DNA from 3 places in the Kitasatospora sp. NPDC034533 genome. Region 1 is predicted to be linked to each of the others. Evidence: predicted binding sites of a transcription regulator. Region 1 holds the regulator's gene; each other region holds the start of a gene.
What was found. The regulator HspR, encoded in region 1, represses chaperone genes until heat shock. The targets are predictions, from matches to a motif close to TTGAGNNNNNNNNNCTCAA.
Positions count from the first base shown of each region.

Region 1 (6,465 bases):
GGAGCACGGCGGTGTGGTGCGTACGATCTATCAGCCTCAAGTCCGGCTGGACCGGTACCAGGTCGAGTACGCGGTGGAGGCCACGAAGGCGGGCTCACGGATCCGGCTCCTCGACCAGCCCTTCCGCCGGGCCCTCATCTTCGACCGCACCGTCGCCGTGCTTTCGGCGACCGCCGATCACGAGGCCGCCGTCGTGGTCGAGGAGCCCGCGACGGTCGCGTACCTGGTAGGCGTCTTCGAGCAGCAGTGGGCCCAGGCCCAGGTCGTGGACTGGGTGGCTCTGGCCGCCGGTTCGGCCGAGCCGGCCGCCCACGAGCAGGTCGGTCGGCTGCTGGCGCGGGGTCTCACCCAGCGGGCGATCGCGAGCCGCTTGGGATTGAGCGAACGGACGGTGGCGGGGCACATAGCCCGGCTGCGTGAGCTGTACGACGCGGAGACGCTGTTCCAGCTGGGCTGGCAGATGAGGGGAGCCCGCGATGTCTGACCTCGACCTGCCTGACGCCGCGGCCCGCGAGCTCTACCGGGAGATCCTCAAGGACGGCGGGTGGCTGCGCTTCAGCGACATCCGCCGGGAGAACGAACCGGCGGTCAAACAGCTCGCCGACCTCGGGCTTCTCGTGCTCCACATCGCCGACAGCGCCTACAGCGCGGTGAATCCCAGGGCCGTGGCCGAGCGCATCAGGGTGGACCTGCGGGAGGAGAGTGCCCGCCTGCTCGCCCGCGCCGCCCTCGTTCCGGACCTCCTGGAGGATCTCACCAGGGCCTACGACGCCGCTCCGCGGTGGAGCGGCCCGGGTGGGGGCGTCCGCCGGTTGACGGGCATGGCGGAAATCCGGCACTTGGTCTGGCAGCTGGCAAAGGACTACCCGCACGAGGTGGTCAGTGCCCAACCCGGCGGTGCCCGTCCAGCGGAGCACATGGAAGACTCCTTGGAGCAGAACCGCCTCTACGTCGAAGCGGGCGGCGCGGTCCGCACGATCTACGAACCGGCGGCCTGCTCCGATGCGTCCACCATCGAGCTCGCATCGCGGTCGGCGCGGATCGGCGTGCCGATCCGGGTGCTGGAGGGGCCGTTCTCCCGGACCCTGATCTTCGACCGCGCGGTGGCGGTGATTCCTGCGACTGGCGACAACACGGCCGTCGCCGTCGTGGAGGACCCCGCGATGGTGTCCTACCTGGTGGGGGTCTTCGAGGAGCAGTGGGCACGGGCCACGGTGGTGGACTGGGCGGCTCTGGCCGGCGGTCCCGCCGAGCCGGCCGCCCACGAGCAGGTGGGGCGCCTGCTCGCTCGGGGCCTCACGCAGCGGGCGATCGCCAGCCGGATGGGGCTGAGCGAACGCACGGTGGCCGGTCACATCGCCCGGCTGCGTGAGCTGTACGACGCGGAGACGCTGTTCCAGCTGGGCTGGCGGATGCGCGGATCCCGGACGGGGGAGTCCGATGGGTAGCCGCTGCTCAGCCGGTGGCGGCGCCGGTCGGCCAGTAGCCGGGGACGGGGGGCTGCTGCCGGGGGACGTTGAACTGCTCGCCGGGGGCGGTCCAGAAGCCCTCGCGCAGGGAGAGCGCCATGCCGGCCCAGTCCAGCGCGGTCTCGACCGTGTGGTTGAGGGCCTCCTGCGACCAGGTGTCGTCGAAGACCAGCGGCAGGACGGGGGCGACCTGCTCGATGGTGGCGATCAGCGGGTTGTGGGTGATGGCCTCGTCGACCAGCAGGACGATCGGCTTGCGCAGCGCCGACGCCCAGCCGAGCTCCAGGCTCACGCCGGCCGAGAGGGGGGCTCCGACGTAGGCGAACACCAGGTCAGCGGACTGGAGGGCACGGAAGTCGGACGGAACGCGGGGCTCCGGCGCGCGGCCGGAGATGGTCCAGGCGTCGCTGTGGTGCGCGCTGTACACGGCGGCACCGCTGCGGAGCAGGGTGGTGCGGAGCGTCGTCAGCCGCGTCCGGCTGGCGAGCGTCACCACGCTGTCGGCCGGGCCGGTCAGCCGCATCAGCGGCGCGGCCAGGAACACACGTGCACGCCGACCCTCAGGGGCCTGGCTGTCGTGGTGACGCAGGTAGGGCTCGGTCATGTCGACTCCGGGGACAGGCCGACCAGGGGAGTGAACGTCGGCTAGGCGTTGGACTGGGCTGCTCAGGTTGGTGATCCCGGTGGTGAACCGCCGTGCATTTGACGGTACATTGGCAAAGTGTGGTGCTCTGTCGGACCATCGGGAGCGAACTGATCGTCCATCGCCGGGCGCCGCCGCGTCCAGGGTTAGCCTGTGTCATCTGGATGCCTGGCAGGGAGATGACGCACACCCTGCCTGGGAGGAGCGGATGGCGGCTTCCCCCTCGTGCGGCACGGTGCGAGTAGTTATCCTGACCTGACGCTCTAGTGGCGATTCCCGAGGGAGAAAGTGGGGGCGTGCCTACCATGCGCCGATTTGTCCGCAAGGTCGTACTTTCGCTGGCCGTAGCGGCTGTGGTGGTCGGTGCCGGTTGCCTCGTGGATGTCGTCGGCTCTCTTGAAACAGCCACCACTGAAGCTGCCGTAACCCTTGCGGACGACATCGCCTGGACCTGAGTGCGGTCGTGTGTGCCCGGGCGCATGTCGGCAATGCCGGGACATCCGTTGGTTTGTCCGCAGCGTGCCGCGATTCAGTCGGCAGGCCCCTGCGTTTTGCGGCCGAGAACGTAGCCGAGCTGGAACAGTGAGTCGACCTTGTAATCGTCCCGCATCTCGGCTATGTGCCGGGCCAGCGTGCGCTCGCTAATTCCCAGGCGCCGCGCAATGACACGGTGATTGGTACCCTCCAGCATCTGGTCGATGATCGTCTGGCGCAGGCGGGAAACCACCTGGTGTGGCACTGTGCGGTCGCCCTCGAAATCCAGCGCACGACTCCAGCAGCGCTCGAACACTTCTTCGACGAGATAGGCGACTACCGCAGCGTCGTAAATGAACGCCGCGAGGCTCATGTCGTCGGCGATCGGGATCACGGCCACGCGTCGATCCATCACTATTAGACGGGTGTAAGGCTCGTCAAGAGTCCGGTACTGACCTCCGGCCCGGGCGAGTGTGGCCACGTAATCCCTGGTTGGCTGGTGGTACCGCGTACTGGCGTGGTAGATCGTCCGCATGGTCGTGCCGCTGCGGAGCGTATGCAGATCCTGCTCGACCATGACGGCGAGGACATCCGGAGGCCGGGGTCCGCCGGGTTGGAGGGCTAGGGCCTCTTCCATGGAATCCCGGTACTGCTGCACTCGCTGATGAATAAGGGATTTCCCTCGCACATATTCGATCGCCCCCCCTTGCTGTTTCGGGGAGTGGAATTCTTGTGCTAGTTCCTGCAGTTCGGACGGTAGCGAAACGGCGCGCGATAGAAGATCAAGTGCTTGACGCTGCCATGATTGGCTGAGGCGCGCCGAGAGCTGAGCCGGATCGGCCGCTAGGAAATCGTTCGGATCGTCGCTGTCGGGCACGAGGAGACCAATTCTGACCAACTCGTCCCGCGCAGAATTAGCTTGATCGGTACCGGCGTCCGATGCCAGACGGCCGTCTCCTCGGATGACGGCCAGATAGAGTTCCCGGGCCTCGGCCGACAGGGCGGACCAGCCGGCGGCAATGGGCTGCTCTCGTTCACTCATCTGCGGCTCCTTGCCGTAACCGGTGATTCTGCGCCCCATCAGCACCGACGCTGGATCACGTTTCAGCATGCCAGACCTGATGAGTCCGATGGAGACGAAATGTGACAGCACTCTCTCACCACATGCCGACCGCCGGCACCCCCCGAGAGGAGGGAGCCGGCGGCTCGGGGCGCGCTTCGCGGCCCGGTCAGCGCTTGGGGCGCCAGACGACCAGGGCGCTTGACTGCGGGGTGGGCGGCTGGTACGGGACGAGGTCGCGGCGGTAGGAGGCGTGGACGGCGGCCTCGCGCTGCTGGAGGGCGCTGGCGGCGCCCTCCAGGGAGTCGACCAGTTCCGCGACGCGCGACTGGAGGGCGGTGACCTGGTTCTCCAGCTCGATGATCCGCTTGATTCCGGCCAAGTTGATGCCCTCGTCCTGGGAGAGCCGCTGGACCTCGCGCAGCTGCTGGATGTCCCGCGCGGAGTAGCGGCGCCCGCGGCCGGCGGTGCGGTCGGGGCAGACCAGGCCGAGGCGGTCGTACTGGCGCAGGGTCTGCGGGTGCAGCCCGGACAGTTCGGCGGCCACGGAGATGACGTACACCGGGGTGTCCTCGGTGAGGACGTACGGCGGCGGGCCCGCGGCGGCCCGGCGGGTGCGGCGGGGGGCCGCGCCGGGCAGGCCCTCGCCGACGCCGGCGCCGATCGGGGTGTCGGGGTCGATCGGATTCATCGGGGACATCTGGTCGTCACGCTCCCTTCGCCGCCCGGAACAGGTCGGCTCGCGGATCGTCGGAGGCGGTGGCCTCGCGGTACTGCTCCAGGGCGTTCAGCGCGTCGCCGGTGACGTGCTGGGGCACCACGACCTCCACGGTGACCAGGAGGTCGCCGCGGGTGCCGTCCTTGCGGGTGGCGCCCTTGCCGCGGGCGCGCATGGTGAGGCCGTTGGCGCTGCCCGGGGGCAGCTTGAGCTTCACGGCCGGACCGTTCAGCGTGGGCACCTCGATGGTGGCGCCGAGCGCCGCCTCGGGGAAGCTGACCGGGACGGTGACGGTGAGGTTGTCGCCCTTGCGCCCGAAGACCGGGTGCGGGTCGACGTGCACGGTGACGTAGAGGTCCCCGGGCTGCCCGCCGCGCTCGCCCTGAGCGCCCTTCCCCTTGAGCCGGATCCGCTGGTCGGCCTGGACGCCGGCCGGGATCCGGACCTGCATGGTGCGGGCCGAGCTGGCCCGGCCGCTGCCGTGGCAGTCGGGGCACGGGTCGTCGACGATCATGCCCCGGCCGCGGCAGTCCTTGCACGGCTCGGAGAGCGCGAAGGCGCCCTGGCCGCGGCTGACCGTGCCCGCGCCGACGCAGGTCGGGCAGACCCGCGGGGTGGTGCCGGACTTGGCACCGGTGCCGTTGCAGCTGCGGCAGGGGGCCTGGCTGGTCATCCGCAGCGGGACGGTCGCGCCGTCCACCGCCTCGTCGAAGGAGAGCGTCACCTCGGTCTCGACGTCGGCGCCGCGCCGGGGCTGGGCCTGCCGGGCGCCGCCGCGGTTGAAGAGGCCGCCGAAGACGTCGCCGAGCCCGCCGCCGGCGCCGCCCTGGCTGCCGCTGAAGAGGTCGCCGAAGTCGAAGCTGTAGCCGCCGGCCCCGCCGGGGCTGCCGCCCCGGAAGCCGCCGTTGGCGAAGAGGGTGCGGGCCTCGTCGTACTCCTTGCGGCGCTTCTCGTCGGAGAGGACGTCGTACGCCTCGGAGATGTCCTTGAACCGCTCCTCGGCCTTGGTGTCACCCTTGTTGGCGTCGGGGTGGAACTCGCGGGCGAGCTTGCGGTAGGTCTTCTTGATCTCGGCGGCGGTGGCGTCCTTGGGCACGCCGAGGACCTTGTAGTAGTCCTTCTCGACAAAGTCCTTGCCACTCATGCGTCCACCTCGCTGCGCTCGGCAGCCGCGGAGCGGTACACGCGCCCCTCAAGGGTTCGCTCGCTGCGCTCGCTCACGGCTTCCGCCACCTCCCGAATTCCATCGTCACAGAGCTGTCAACAGCCGCTGGGCGAACGGCCGCTGACAGCGCGCTGCGGAGCCGGCCGCCGTACTCGCCGGCGTACGACTCCGCAGCGCACTGGTTGTCAGCTGTCACAGGGTGTCAGCTGTCCGAGCCACCGTCGGACTTGTCCGCGTCGGCGGACTTCGCCTCGGCGTCCGGGGACGCCTGGCTGCCGGGCTGGGGTTCGGCGACGGCCACCATCGCCGGGCGGATGATCCGCTCGCCGATGCGGTAGCCGGGCTGGAGGATCTGCACACAGGTGTTCTCGGTGACGTCCGAGGAGTAGCTGTGCATCAGCGCCTCGTGCATGGTCGGGTCGAAGGGCTCGCCCTCCTTGCCGAACTGCTGGAGGCCCAGCTTGGCGACGACCGTCTCCAGCGACTCGGCGACGGACTTGAAGCCGCCCGTGACCTCGCCGTGCTCGCGGGCGCGGCCGATGTCGTCAAGGACCGGGATCAGCGACTCCAGGATGTTGGAGACGGCGATCTCGCGGACGGTCAGCCGGTCGCGCTCGACCCGCTTGCGGTAGTTCTGGTACTCGGCCTGGAGGCGCTGGAGATCCCCGGTGCGCTCGGCGAGCTCGCGCTTGGCGGCGGCGAGCTCCTCCGAACCGGACTCCCCGCCCGCGGCGGCCTCCTCCGCGGCCTTGACCACGGCCTCCTCCGCGGCGGAGTCGTCGCCGGGCTTGCCGCCCTGCGGCTTGTCCGTCATGCCGCACCACCCTTGGGCTTCTCGTCGTCGACGATCTCGGCGTCGACGACGTCGTCGTCCTTGGCCTGGGCGGAGTCACCGGCCGCGGCGGCACCGGCGGGGGCGTCGGCGTTGGCGTACAG
Region 1 covers NZ_JBVITE010000002.1:202,778-209,242, forward strand. Annotated here, with positions in the region: gene ACZ55U_RS02555 (LuxR C-terminal-related transcriptional regulator) at 1-484, shown strand, start outside; gene ACZ55U_RS02560 (LuxR C-terminal-related transcriptional regulator) at 477-1,448, shown strand; gene ACZ55U_RS02565 (TIR domain-containing protein) at 1,456-2,073, opposite strand; gene ACZ55U_RS02570 (hypothetical protein) at 2,409-2,567, shown strand; gene ACZ55U_RS02575 (hypothetical protein) at 2,642-3,697, opposite strand; gene ACZ55U_RS02580 (heat shock protein transcriptional repressor HspR) at 3,816-4,337, opposite strand; gene dnaJ (molecular chaperone DnaJ) at 4,354-5,508, opposite strand; gene grpE (nucleotide exchange factor GrpE) at 5,732-6,343, opposite strand; gene dnaK (molecular chaperone DnaK) at 6,340-6,465, opposite strand, start outside.

Region 2 (6,465 bases), on a different contig from region 1:
ACAACCGGTTCCCGACCCGCGTGAGCGAGCCCGGGCGCCCCGCCGACTGCTCGGCGCCGTCCGCCACCGGGTGCGTCGCCGGGCGGCCGGGATGACCCTGCCCGGGATCGACCGGGCCCTGGCCGCCGCCCGGGACGACCTGCGGAGCGCTGACCTGCACGCCGACACCGGAGACGAGACCGCGCCCACCGTCCAGTAGTGGCAGCGCGCTGCCGGGCCCGGGCGGGGTGGTCACGCCGCGCCTCCCTTGTGTTCGTCCTCGTCCACGATCTCGGCGTCCACGACCTCCTCCTCCGGGCCTTGAGGGCCGCTCGCGCCGGCACCTGGCGTACCGGGGGCGGCGGTCTGGGCGTAGAGGTCCTGGCCGAGCTTCTGGCTGACCTGGGTGACGTGGTCGCCGGCCGCGCGGATCGCGGCGATGTCCTCGCCCTTGAGTTTCTCCCTCAGGTCCGCCAGGGCCGCATCGACCTCGTTCTTCACGTCGGCGGACACCTTGTCCTGGTTGTCGGTGAGGAACTTCTCGGTGGTGTAGAGGAGTTGCTCGCCCTGGTTGCGGGTCTCGGCGGCCTCCTTGCGGCGGCGGTCCTCCTCGGCGTGCTGTTCGGCTTCCCGGATCATGCGGTCGATGTCGTCCTTCGGCAGCGAGGAGCCGCCGGTGACGGTCATCTTCTGTTCCTTGCCGGTGCCGAGGTCCTTGGCGCCGACGTGCATGATGCCGTTGGCGTCGATGTCGAAGGTGACCTCGATCTGCGGCAGGCCGCGCGGGGCCGGGGCGATGCCGGTGAGCTCGAACATGCCGAGCTTCTTGTTGTACGCGGCGATCTCCCGCTCGCCCTGGAAGACCTGCACGGTGACCGAGGGCTGGTTGTCCTCGGCAGTGGTGAAGACCTCCGAGCGCCGGGTGGGGATGGTGGTGTTGCGCTCGATGAGCTTGGTCATGATGCCGCCCTTGGTCTCGATGCCGAGGGACAGCGGGGTGACGTCGAGCAGCAGGACGTCCTTGACCTCGCCCTTGAGCACGCCGGCCTGAAGTGCCGCGCCGATGGCGACGACCTCGTCCGGGTTGACGCCCTTGTGCGGGTCCTTGCCGGTGAGCCTCTTCACCAGGTCGGTGACGGCGGGCATCCGGGTGGATCCTCCGACGAGGATGACGTGGTCGATGCCGGAGACATCGATCTTCGCGTCCTTGACGGCCTGGTGGAAGGGGCCCTCGCAGCGCTCCAGCAGGTCGGCGGTGAGCTGCTGGAACTGGGCGCGGGTGAGCTTCTCGTCCAGGTGCAGCGCGCCCTCGGCGGAGGCCGTGATGTACGGCAGGTTGATCGTCGTCTCGGTCGCGGCGGACAGCTCGACCTTGGCCTTCTCGGCGGCCTCGCGCAGGCGCTGGGCTGCCATCTTGTCCTTGGACAGGTCGATGCCGTAGCCGTTCTTGAACTGCTTCACCAGGTGGTCGACGATCCGCTGGTCCCAGTCGTCCCCACCCAGGTGGGTGTCGCCGGAGGTGGACTTGACCTCCACCACGCCCTCGCCGATCTCCAGCAGCGACACGTCGAACGTGCCGCCGCCGAGGTCGAACACGAGGACGGTCTGATCGTTCTCCTTGTCCAGGCCGTAGGCGAGGGCGGCGGAGGTCGGCTCGTTGATGATCCGCGCCACCTTCAGGCCCGCGATCTCCCCGGCCTCCTTGGTCGCGGTGCGCTGGGAGTCGTTGAAGTACGCCGGCACGGTGATCACCGCGTCGGTGACCTCCTCACCCAGGTACGCCTCCGCGTCGCGCTTCAGCTTCTGCAGCACCCGTGACGAGATCTCCTGCGCGGTGTACCGCTTGCCATCCACGTCCCCTTTCTCCGGGAAGCGCCAGTCGCTCTCGCCGATGTGCCGCTTCACCGAGCGGGCCGTGCGATCCACGTTGGTGACGGTCTGGCGCTTGGCGACCTCGCCGACCAGCACCTCGCCGCCCTTGCCGAAGGCCACCACCGACGGGGTGGTGCGCGCACCCTCGGCGTTCGTGATGACGGTCGGCTCGCCGCCCTCCAGGACGCAGACCACCGAGTTCGTCGTCCCGAGATCGATACCGACTGCGCGAGTCATCTCCGACCTCCTTCACCGCATCGAGCACGGAACCTTCCTGTATCGACGAATAAAACTTGAGTCGTGCGATGTCAAGTCTTGGGGGTTGGCAGGCCGAGGGCACAAGGCGTGGCTGGGGATGGAGGAAATCTGTAGCGTGGAGTCGAGGTCTACGAGCGGCGAGGTGAGGTCGCTGTGGTGCTGCCGATCGATGACCCGGATGCGCCGCTCTACACGGTGGGACAGGTCGCGGCCATGCTGCATGTCCAGGTGGCTTTCCTGCGGAGGCTGGACGAGCAAGACGTGGTGGTGCCGGTGCGTTCGGCGGGCGGACAGCGCAGGTACTCGCGCCGGGAGATCGACAGGGTCGCGGCCCTGGTGGAGCTGATCGGCGAGGGACTGACGCTGGAGGGCGCGCGCCGTGTGCTGGATCTCCAGACGCGGGTGGAGGAGCTGGAGGCCGACCTGGGCCGGGCCCGCGGCCGGTGAAGCGTCTCGCCAAGGAACACCTGGCGGCTGAAGACACCGTGGGGCCGTTCGGCGACGACCATCTCGCGATCCTCGGTCTCCGGCGCCGGCCGCTCGGCCCTGACCGTCAGGACGTTCGGCTCGACCGACGTCGTTCGCCTCGATGCTCTGGGGGCGCGATGCCGGGCAGATCGAGGCGGATGAGGAAGGTCCCGTCGCTCTCGTAGGCGTCCATCGGCATCGCGGCCGGCCGGGCCGTGGTACCCGGCAGCTGCTGGGTGGGCCGGTCGAGTTCGCGGAACGGATCGGTTCGTATCACCATCACAGGTCACTCCCCCCGTGGGTCGGTGACAGCGATGGGGGCTCTCGCGGGCCCACTAGTCCATATGCCCGTATTTCGGACATCTTGACAAGTGCCGGTGAAGGTTCTATCCAGGGCAATGAGGAGGTTCGCCGGGGTCGCCCGGGAGGTGGGCCGCCATGACGGGATCGCGAGACCGCCGCGATCACTACGCGGTGCTGGGGGTGGAGCCCACGGCGTCCGCGCGGCAGGTCACCTCGGCTTATCGAACCCTGGTCCGGCTGCTTCACCCGGACACCCGCCCCGTCGAGTCCGGATCGGCGGAGCGACTTGTCGCGGTGGTCGCCGCCTATGAGGTCCTGCGCGACCCCGAGCTGCGGGCCGCCTACGACGCCGAACGCGAAACCGCCCGGCACCGGCCAGAAGCCGGCCGCGCCCCGGCCCCTTCCCCGACCACCGGTCGACGGATTTCCGTACGCATCGCCCGGGCAACCGGTGGTGCGGAGCCGGGGCACGCCACGCCGACCCCCTCCGGCGGCGCGATGCGGCGAGGAACCGAGCCGCTCGTGCGGGTGAGCCCGGTACGAGTCGCACCGCCGGGCGCGTCGGTGTGGGCGCGGGACGGCCACGGTGACCTCTGGGAGTGGACGGCGCACCGGCTGTGGGAGGTGGAGCCATGGCTGTGACCGGCAACGACTTCCGCACCGCCATCTCCCAGCGGGACGGCCGGATCACCGTCGCGGTCACGGGCGAGATCGACCTCGCCACCGCAGCGGAGCTCGAAAGTCGCGTCAAGGAGTGCTTGACGCGCCGGCCCGGACGCATAGACCTCAACCTCGCGCGGGTGAGGTTCTGCGACTGCTCGGGCGCGCACGCCCTGGAACGGCTCCACCGCCAGGCACAGGAGGAAGGCGTCGTCCTGAAGGTCACGGAGGTGCGAGCCCCGATAGTCACCCGGGTGTTCGACCTTCTCGGACTCACCGATCTGGTCGAACCTCTCCCACCGGTCTGACCCCGGTCGGAGACGACACCGGACCATGCACCGTGGCGCTGCCGAGACTCGGACGCGGTCCGAAGCGCGGCACCGGGGTGGAAAGCGTGGTGGCCGGTCGTAAGGGCGCGCTCACAACCCCGGCGCACGCTCCACACCCCACCAAGACCGGTCTGCCGGTCGTGACCAACCGAATCGAGTCCTACCCCCTTCCTGCGCCGACTTGCCCGGGGTCCGCAGCGCGGACGCTGTCGACGCCGCAACCGTCATCCACAACGCCACGTGTACGGATCCGCCCGGCACCCCCGGCCCCGGCCCACCGCTTCGCGCGGTTCGGCAGGGCGCGGCCCGCGCCGGGGCGGGGCCGGTCCGCGCGGGAGGCAGGGTCGGGCGCGGCACCGTACTCCGGGGGTGTTTCGGGGACTCGATACGCCGTCAGGACGAGGGCGCGCGAGCCGCGTTCGTCCTCGGTGGTGACGGCGGCCGCGACGGCCGCGTGATGTCCTGAGCGGGCCGGAATCTCGGCCTGGCGTGTACGTCGAGCCTCAGGAGGCGTCTTGTGAACTCCCTTTCCCCGTACCGGTTCCGCTCCCCGCGCCGTGGCGCGGTGGCAGTCGCCTCGGGCGTGACGGCCACCGCGCTCGCTCTCGGTTCGCCCGTCCTGCCGGCCGTCGCCGCACCCAGGGGCGATGCCCCGGCCGTCGTCACGAGGACAGGCCCGTTCCAGCGGCGGCTCGACGCGCTCGTCGCCGGCGGCGCGCCGGGAGCCCTGGCGACCGTCCGCGACCGGAACGGCCGCAGCCGCACCTACACCGCCGGGGTGGCCGATCTGAGGACCGGCGCCACGGTGCCCGTCGACGGTCAGGTGCGGATCGGCAGCAACACCAAGACGTTCGTCGCGGTCGTCGTCCTGCAATTGGTCGCGGAGGGCAGGGTGGACCTGGACGCCTCCCTCGACACCTACCTGCCCGGCCTCGTCAGGGGCGAGGACATCGACGGACGGCGGATCACCGTGCGCCAGGTCCTCCAGCACACCAGCGGGCTGCCGGACTACACGGACTTCCTGGAGATCTCCCGTGCCACCCAGTACGTCGAGCCGCGTGAGCTGCTCGACGCGGCGCTCGCCCACAGGGCCGACTTCGCCCCGGGGACGCGGTGGAAGTACAGCAACACGGGCTACGTGGTGGCCGGGTTGATCGTCCAGAGGGTCACCGGGCGACCGGTGGGGGAGGAGATCACCAAGCGTGTCATCGACCGGATCGGGCTCAGGCACACGTACTTCCCGGCGCAGGGGGAGACCGGTGTCCGTGAGCGCCACCCGCACGGGTACGTCGCGGACGAGCCCGGCGATCCGCTGCTGGACGTCACCGAGATGGACCCGTCCTGGGCCTGGGCAGCGGGGGCGATGGTGTCCACGAACACCGATCTGAACCGGTTCTTCTCGGCCCTGCTCGGCGGCGAGCTGATGCCTCCGGCGCAGCTCGCCCAGATGCGCACGACCGTGCCGGCCGATCCCGCGGTCCCGGGTTCGCGCTACGGGCTCGGCCTGGCGAGCCGCCCGCTGCCGTGCGGCGGGCTGTCCTGGGGGCACGGCGGGGGCATCCCGGGGTACCTCACCCGGGGCGGGGTCACCGAGGACGGGCGCGCGGTGAGCGTCGCGGTGACCGTGCTGGCCTCGCCCGCCCTCAGGCAACGTGTGGTGGCGGCGGTGGACGAGGCCCTGTGCCGCTGAGGCGGTCAGGCCGGCAGCTCCACACTGTGCCCATACCCGCGGGGTATCGGCACAGTGGAACGGGCCCTGACGTCGGCAGGCCCCTGGCCGGTCGTCTCGGCCCGCGCTACCGAGGACGCCGAGATGGCCTACCTGGAGATCCGCACCTGGACCCCCGCTGGCCACCAGGCCACCGAAGTCCCCTGTGGACTCAGAGCTTCACTTGGCGAATGAGCGCTTGAGTTGGCGGGCTGAGAGTCAGCTGGCGAGCGGTCGGCCGGAGGAGGCTGGCGGTCCACCCTTGACCCGGACCCCGGGGTCCGGGTTTAGCGTTCTGGACGACGAGGAGGTGCTCATGCGTGCAGGTGAGGCGGCGGCTGCCGCTGGAGTGACGATCAAGGCGCTGCGGTACTACGAGGCCTGCGGGCTGCTCAGTCCGGGCCGTGCGGGCAACGGCTACCGCGACTACAGCGCGGAGGACGTTCGGCTGGCCGAGGAGATCCGCAGCCTCGGGACGCTCGGCCTCGCACCCAGGGAGACCCAGCCGTTTCTCTCCTGCCTGCGCGCAGGACACGACGAGGGTGATCACTGCGCGGAGTCACTCGCCGCCTACCAGCAGAAGATCGATGCGCTCGACCTGCTCGTCGCCCGGCTGACCCGCAGCCGGGACCAGCTGGTCCGCCGCAGGGACGCGGCGGCCCGGCGAGGTTTCCCCACCCCCACCGCTGCCCCTGAGCCCATGAAGGAGCCCGACGAGATGCTGCCCCAGGCCGACCCCCTGCCCTTCGACCTGCCGGCCCCGGTGGACGACGGCGCCGCCGCCCATCTGCCGGGCCGTACGCTGCCCGCCCTGTCCTTCACCGGCACGGACGGCACCGCCATACGCCTGGACGCGGTTTCCGACGGGCGCTGGGTGCTGTTCCTCTA
Region 2 covers NZ_JBVITE010000029.1:19,571-26,035, reverse strand. Annotated here, with positions in the region: gene dnaK (molecular chaperone DnaK) at 232-2,088, opposite strand; gene ACZ55U_RS20720 (helix-turn-helix domain-containing protein) at 2,263-2,556, shown strand; gene ACZ55U_RS20715 (hypothetical protein) at 2,663-2,857, opposite strand; gene ACZ55U_RS20710 (J domain-containing protein) at 3,016-3,522, shown strand; gene ACZ55U_RS20705 (STAS domain-containing protein) at 3,513-3,848, shown strand; gene ACZ55U_RS20700 (serine hydrolase domain-containing protein) at 4,387-5,559, shown strand; gene ACZ55U_RS20695 (redoxin family protein) at 5,894-6,465, shown strand, end outside.
Region 2: dnaK (molecular chaperone DnaK) is a predicted target of HspR. The motif match lies at 2,145-2,163, and genes of this name have one in related genera.

Region 3 (6,465 bases), on a different contig from region 1:
CGCCCGTCCGCCCGGAAGGCCCAGCGGCGGTTCAGCACGTACGAGACCGCGGTGCCGATCACCGTCGCGACCGTCAGCGCGACCACCGGTTTGTGCTCCAGCACGGTGAACTTGAGCTCGACGTCGATCACCGTGGTGAGCACGAAGCAGCCGCTCCCGACCAGCAGGAACTTCACCAGCCGGCGGTGGCGCACCAGGAAGGGGCGCAGCCGGTCGGGCACCCGGGCCAGGGCGCGCTGCGTGGGGGACGGCATCTCCGCAGTGTCGCACGCGGGGATGCCGTCGGCCCGTCAGATCGCCGTGGCCCCGGGGACATCGGTGTTCGGGCCGCCGCGTGGGCGGCCCGGACACCGATCAGGCGGTCGGACGGTGAGGTGGTCAGGTGGTCAGACGGTCCAACCGCTCACGCCGCCACCAGCACCGCGGCCGGCTCCAGCGCCAGCTTCAGCACCTCCCGCACGTCCGCCACCGGGTGGACGGTGAGCCGCTCCAGCACCTCGGCCGGGACGTCGTCCAGGTCGGCCTCGTTGCGCTTGGGGATGATCACCGTGGTGATCCCGGCCCGGTCGGCGGCGAGCAGCTTCTGCTTCACCCCGCCGATCGGCAGCACCCGCCCGGTGAGCGACACCTCGCCCGTCATCGCCACGTCGGTGCGCACCTTACGGCCGGAGAGCAGCGAGGCCAGCGCCGTGGTCATGGTGATGCCGGCGCTCGGCCCGTCCTTGGGGACGGCACCGGCCGGGACGTGCAGGTGCACGCCGCGGTCGCGCAGCGAGGTGACCGGCAGTTCCAGCTCGGCCCCGCGCGAGCGCAGGAAGGAGAGCGCGATGTGCGCGGACTCCTTCATCACGTCGCCCAGCTGGCCGGTCAGCGTGAGCCCGGTGCCGCCCGTCTCGGCGTCGGCCAGCGAGGCCTCGATGTAGAGGACGTCGCCGCCGGCGCCCGTCACCGCGAGGCCGGTGGCCACGCCGGGGACGGCGGTGCGGCGCTCGGCCGGCTCGTGGGCGGACTCCGGCACGTGGTGCGGCCGGCCGATCAGGGCGCGCAGGTCCTGCGCGCCGACCGTGGCGGGCAGCTCGCGCTCGCCCAGCTCGGCCTGCGCGGCGATCTTGCGCAGCACCCGGGCGATCGAGCGCTCCAGGTTCCGGACGCCGGCCTCCCGGGTGTACTCCCCGGCGAGCTTGCGCAGCGCCTCCTCGTCCACGGTGGCCTGCTCGCCGCCGAGTCCGGCCTTCTCCAGCTGGCGCGGGAGCAGGTGGTCGCGGGCGATGACGACCTTCTCGTCCTCGGTGTAGCCGTCCAGCCGGACGAGCTCCATCCGGTCGAGCAGCGGCTCGGGGATGGCCTCCAGCACGTTGGCGGTGGCGAGGAAGACGACGTCGGAGAGGTCGAGCTCGACCTCCAGGTAGTGGTCGCGGAAGGTGTGGTTCTGCGCCGGGTCCAGCACCTCCAGCAGGGCGGCGGCCGGGTCGCCCCGGTAGTCGGAGCCCACCTTGTCGATCTCGTCCAGCAGGACGACCGGGTTCATCGAGCCGGCCTCCTTGATCGCCCGCACCAGCCGGCCGGGCAGCGCGCCGACGTAGGTGCGCCGGTGGCCGCGGATCTCCGCCTCGTCCCGGACGCCGCCGAGCGCGACCCGGACGAACCGGCGGCCCATCGCCCGGGCCACGGACTCGCCGAGCGAGGTCTTTCCGACGCCGGGCGGGCCGACCAGGGCCAGCACCGCGCCCCCTCGGCGGCCGCCGACCTGGCCGAGCCCCTGGTCGGCCCGGCGCTTGCGGACGGCCAGGTACTCGACGATCCGCTCCTTGACGTCGGCGAGGCCGGCGTGGTCGGCGTCCAGCACCGCGCGGGCGCCGGCGATGTCGTACGCGTCCTCGGTGCGCTCGTTCCAGGGCAGCTCCAGGACGGTGTCCAGCCAGGTGCGGATCCAGGAGCCCTCGGGCGACTGGTCGGAGGCCCGCTCCAGCTTGTCGACCTCCTTGAGCGCGGCCTCGCGGACCTTCTCGGGCAGGTCGGCGGCCTCGACCCGGGCGCGGTAGTCGCCCTCCTCGTCGGCGGCCTCGCCGTTCAGCTCGGCCAGCTCCTTGCGGACGGCCTCCAGCTGGCGGCGGAGCAGGAACTCCTTCTGCTGCTTGGCCACGCCCTCCTCGACGTCCTTGCGGATGGTGTCGTTGACCTCCTCCTCCGCGAGGTGGTCGCGCAGCAGGGTGAGCGCGTACTCCAGGCGGGCGACCTGGTCGGCCTCCAGCAGCACCTTGAGCTTCTGCTCGGCGGTGGCGAAGGGCGCGTAGCCGATGTTGTCGGCGAGCTCGCCGACGCCCTCGATCTGCGCCACCCGGTCGACGATCTGCCAGGCGCCGCGCTTGCGCAGCCACTGGGTGGACAGCGCCTTGTACTCCTTGACCAGCTCGGCGGCCCGGCCGGCCACCGGCAGGCCGACGGAGGACTCCTTGAAGGGCGTGGTCTCCACCCAGAGGGCGGCGCCGGGGCCGGTGGTGCCGACCCCGATCCGCACCCGGCGCACGGCGCGCACCAGCGCGGCCGGGTCGCCGTCGGCGAGCCGGCCGACCTGCTCCACGGTGGCCAGGGTGCCGGCCGCGGCGTACGAGCCGTCCACCCGCGGCACCAGCAGGACCTGCGGCTTGGCGGGGCCGGCGGCCGCGGCCCGGGCGGCCTCGACCGCCGCGCGCACCTCGGTGTCCTTCAGGTCCAGCGGGACGACCATGCCCGGCAGGACGACCTCGTCGTCGAGAGGCAGCACGGGCAGGGTGAGCGGTGTGGACGTGGATGCCATGATCTCTCCCCAGTCATCGAACTTGAGTCGACCTGACTAAGGATCGGCGGGCGGCGAATGTTCCCGGCGCCCGGTTCGCCGTGAGCGAACAGGAATCGGCGCGGAATGCGCCGCACCCGGCTCCGTCAAAAGAGCCCCAAAAGCACATGAAGGGAACCTCAAGAGAACCTGATGGCGAGCTCGGCCCTGCCCCGCCGGAACCCGTCCGGGTGACGGCGTCAGCGCGCCGTGCGCACCCGCGCGGGGGCGGACGCGGCGGCCGTCACGGTGGCCGGACGCGGCCGGGGCGGGCGCCGCTCGACCCGGCGCAGCCAGCGCCACAGCGCGACCCCGGTGAGCACCGCGGCCGGGTGCCCCACCCCGGTGACCACGTCCCGGTCGGTGGCGATCTGCTCGGCGATCATCAGTCCGGCGCCGCCCAGCGCCAGCAGCCGCCCGTGCCGCGAGAGCAGCCCGGCCACCGCCCCCAGGCAGGCCAGCACGCCGTAGCTGACCCCGATGTCCAGGTGGTCCATCGCCTCGGGGGCCATCCGCCCGGTCTCCACGGCGACGATCACCACGCCCTGGGAGAGCAGCGTCGCCACGACGTGCCCGGCCGCGAAGACCGCCGCCGCCCGGGCGGGGCCGACCTTGCGCTCCAGCGGCGCCAGCGTGAACGCAAATCCCCACAGGTACGGCATCCACACCTCGCCGGCCACCCAGAATCCGCTCAGCACAAGGGCGCGCAAAGGGTGCTGGAGCAGGTTGTGCCCGTCCGAACTGGAGGCTTCCTGCAAGCGCTGGACGAGTTCCGGATCGGCGACATTGGCGAACGTCGTGGTGACTCCCACGACGGCGAGATATCCGAGCGTGAAGGGCGTCCGCCGGGGCGTCGGCACCCGTTCCAGCAGCCACTCCAGGACGCCGGTGCGCAGCCCGAGACGGAGCATTCCGTACGGCGCACCCGTGGCCCCGCACCCGCCGACGCCCCGCCTCAGCCCTGCCATGCCGCCTCCGCTCCGCCTCGCGCCCACCGGCCCCCGCAGGTGCCCAACGTACCGGCGCGCGGCGCGGAATCCGCCCCTTCGGGTGTCGTCGCGGTCACCGTACGTCGAGGTTATGAGAGGCACCTGGGAAAAGACGGTGAAGGCCGTCGCCGCGACGGACCGCCGGATTCCCGACATTGGTCCAGACCTTCTCCCGATTAACGCGGCAGCAGGGCCTCTGACCGGCGACTTGGCGTCAACTCGACTGCATACGTACCGTTACGCAGTGAAAATTCGCCGGGTAAGGTATCGGCCCGTGCCCACTCGCGCAGTGGGCCCGAGGGCGGCCCGACAGCCGGCCCACGGGCCGGAAACGTCCGGTCCACCTGCCGGGAAGCATCCGCTGTCCGTACGCTGCGAAGTGCGCGGGAGAAGTGGGCGGCCGACCATCCGTCCTCGGCTCCCGATCGCGCGACGGGACGGCGGACCCGGCACAGTCCACGACGGAACAAGACTACGAGCGGAGCCCGCCATCCCCACGGGTGGCCGGCCCGCAGCCCTGGGGGCGGTGGCGTGACCGTGACAGAGATTCAGCAGGACAACCACAACACCGGTGGCACTGTGAGCAGCCAGCGCAGAGTCCTGGTGGTGGAGGACGAGCCCACGATCGCCGAGTCGATCGCCGCCCGACTGGGCGCCGAGGGCTTCAAGGTCGCCGTGGCCCACGACGGCCCCGGCGCGGTCGACGGCTTCCACACCTGGCAGCCCGACCTGGTGGTCCTCGACATCATGCTGCCCGGCTTCGACGGCCTGGAGGTGTGCCGCCGGATCCAGGCCCAGCGCCCGGTGCCGGTGCTGATGCTGACCGCCCGCGACGACGAGACGGACCTGCTGGTCGGCCTCGGCGTCGGCGCGGACGACTACATGACCAAGCCGTTCTCGATGCGCGAGCTGGCCGCCCGCGTCAACGTCCTGCTGCGCCGCGTCGAGCGCGCCCAGCAGGCCGCCCGCACGCCCGCACTGGGCAGCCTGCGCTTCGGCGAGCTGGAGATCGACCACGTGCAGCGCCGGGTCCGGCTGGCCTCGGGCGACGTCCACCTGACGCCCACCGAGTTCGACCTGCTCGCCTGCCTGGCCGCCCAGCCCCGCGCGGTGCTCACCCGCGAGCAGCTGCTGGCCGAGGTGTGGGACTGGACCGACGCCTCCGGCACCCGCACCGTGGACAGCCACGTCAAGGCGCTGCGCCGGAAGATCGGCGCCAGCTGGATCCGCACCGTCCACGGCGTCGGCTACGCACTGGAGGCACCGCTCTCCTGACGGCGCCCCTCGGACGACGGGCCACCGGGGGCCCGCGCCGGGACCGACGCCGTGCCACCAGCGGGGACCACAGGGGACGATGACCTTTCCACAGCAACGCAACGGGGAATCCGACGGCACGCGGCCGCAGAACCTGGCCGCCCGCGCCGCCCACCGGGTCTGGGCCGACATCCGGCCGCTCGACCCGGTCCGCTCGATCAAGGGCAAGCTCGCGCTGCTCGTGGTCGTCTCCGTGTTCCTGGCCACCGGGATGGTGGTGGTGGCGATCCGGTCCGAGACCCAGATCCGGATCATCATGGTCTTCTCCATGATCGCCTCGCTGCTCTTCATGCAGTTCCTCGCGCACGGGCTGACCGCCCCCCTGCGCGAGATGACGGCCGCCGCCCGCGCGATGGCCTCCGGCGACTACAGCCGCCGGGTCGAGGTGAGCTCGCGCGACGAGATCGGCGAGCTGGCGTCCGCCTTCAACGCGATGGCCGCCGACCTCCAGGCCGCCGACCGGCACCGCCGGGAGCTGGTCGCCAACGTCTCCCACGAGCTGCGCACGCCCATCGCCGCGCTGCGCGCCGTCCTGGAGAACGTGGTGGACGGCGTCGTCCAGCCCAATCCGGCCACCCTGGAGGCGGCGCTGGAGCAGACCGAGCGGCTCGGGCGCCTGGTCACCCACCTGCTCGACCTCTCCAAGATCGACGACGGCGTGGTCGACCTGGACGCCCGCCGCTTCGAGGTGCGCGAGTTCCTGGACGGCGTGCTGCGCGGGGTCACCGTGGACGGCGCGACGGCCGGCGGCGCCTTCTCCCGGCGCGGGGACGTCCGGCTGGCCCTGGAGGTGAACCCGGCCGGCCTGACCGGCGTCGCGGACCCGGAGCGCCTCCACCAGGTGGTCGCCAACCTGGTCGACAACGCCTGCAAGCACTCCCCGCCCGGCGGCACCGTGACGGTGCGGGCCAGGCCGGAGGGCGAGGCCGGCGGCCTGCTGCTGGAGGTCGAGGACGAGGGCCCCGGCATCCCGCCGGCCGACCGCACCCGGGTCTTCGAGCGGTTCGGCCGCAGCGGCACCCCGACCGCCGCCGGACCGGGCGCGGACGGCGGCACCGGACTGGGCCTGGCCATCGCCCGCTGGGCCGTCGACCTGCACGGCGGGCGGATCGCGGTGGCCGAGTCCCCGCGCGGCTGCCGGATCGAGGTCAGGCTGCCCGGGCAGCGTCAAGGTGACGGTCAGGACATTTGTCACAAGTCCGACACAGAGCGCGGCGAAGATCACTAGCGGATTTGGCCGAGTTCCTGTCCGGTTTTGTCCTGGTTTGGGCCCTGTTCGGCGTCGATCGCTTCCCCTCAGATGCGGCTTTCTAACGCACTTTTTCAGCCAAAGTGCAGGTCAGGACT
Region 3 covers NZ_JBVITE010000072.1:28,116-34,580, forward strand. Annotated here, with positions in the region: gene ACZ55U_RS33550 (GtrA family protein) at 1-254, opposite strand, end outside; gene lon (endopeptidase La) at 404-2,797, opposite strand; gene ACZ55U_RS33560 (rhomboid-like protein) at 3,016-3,726, opposite strand; gene ACZ55U_RS33565 (response regulator transcription factor) at 4,342-5,079, shown strand; gene ACZ55U_RS33570 (HAMP domain-containing sensor histidine kinase) at 5,159-6,346, shown strand.
Region 3: lon (endopeptidase La) is a predicted target of HspR. The motif match lies at 2,820-2,838, and genes of this name have one in related genera.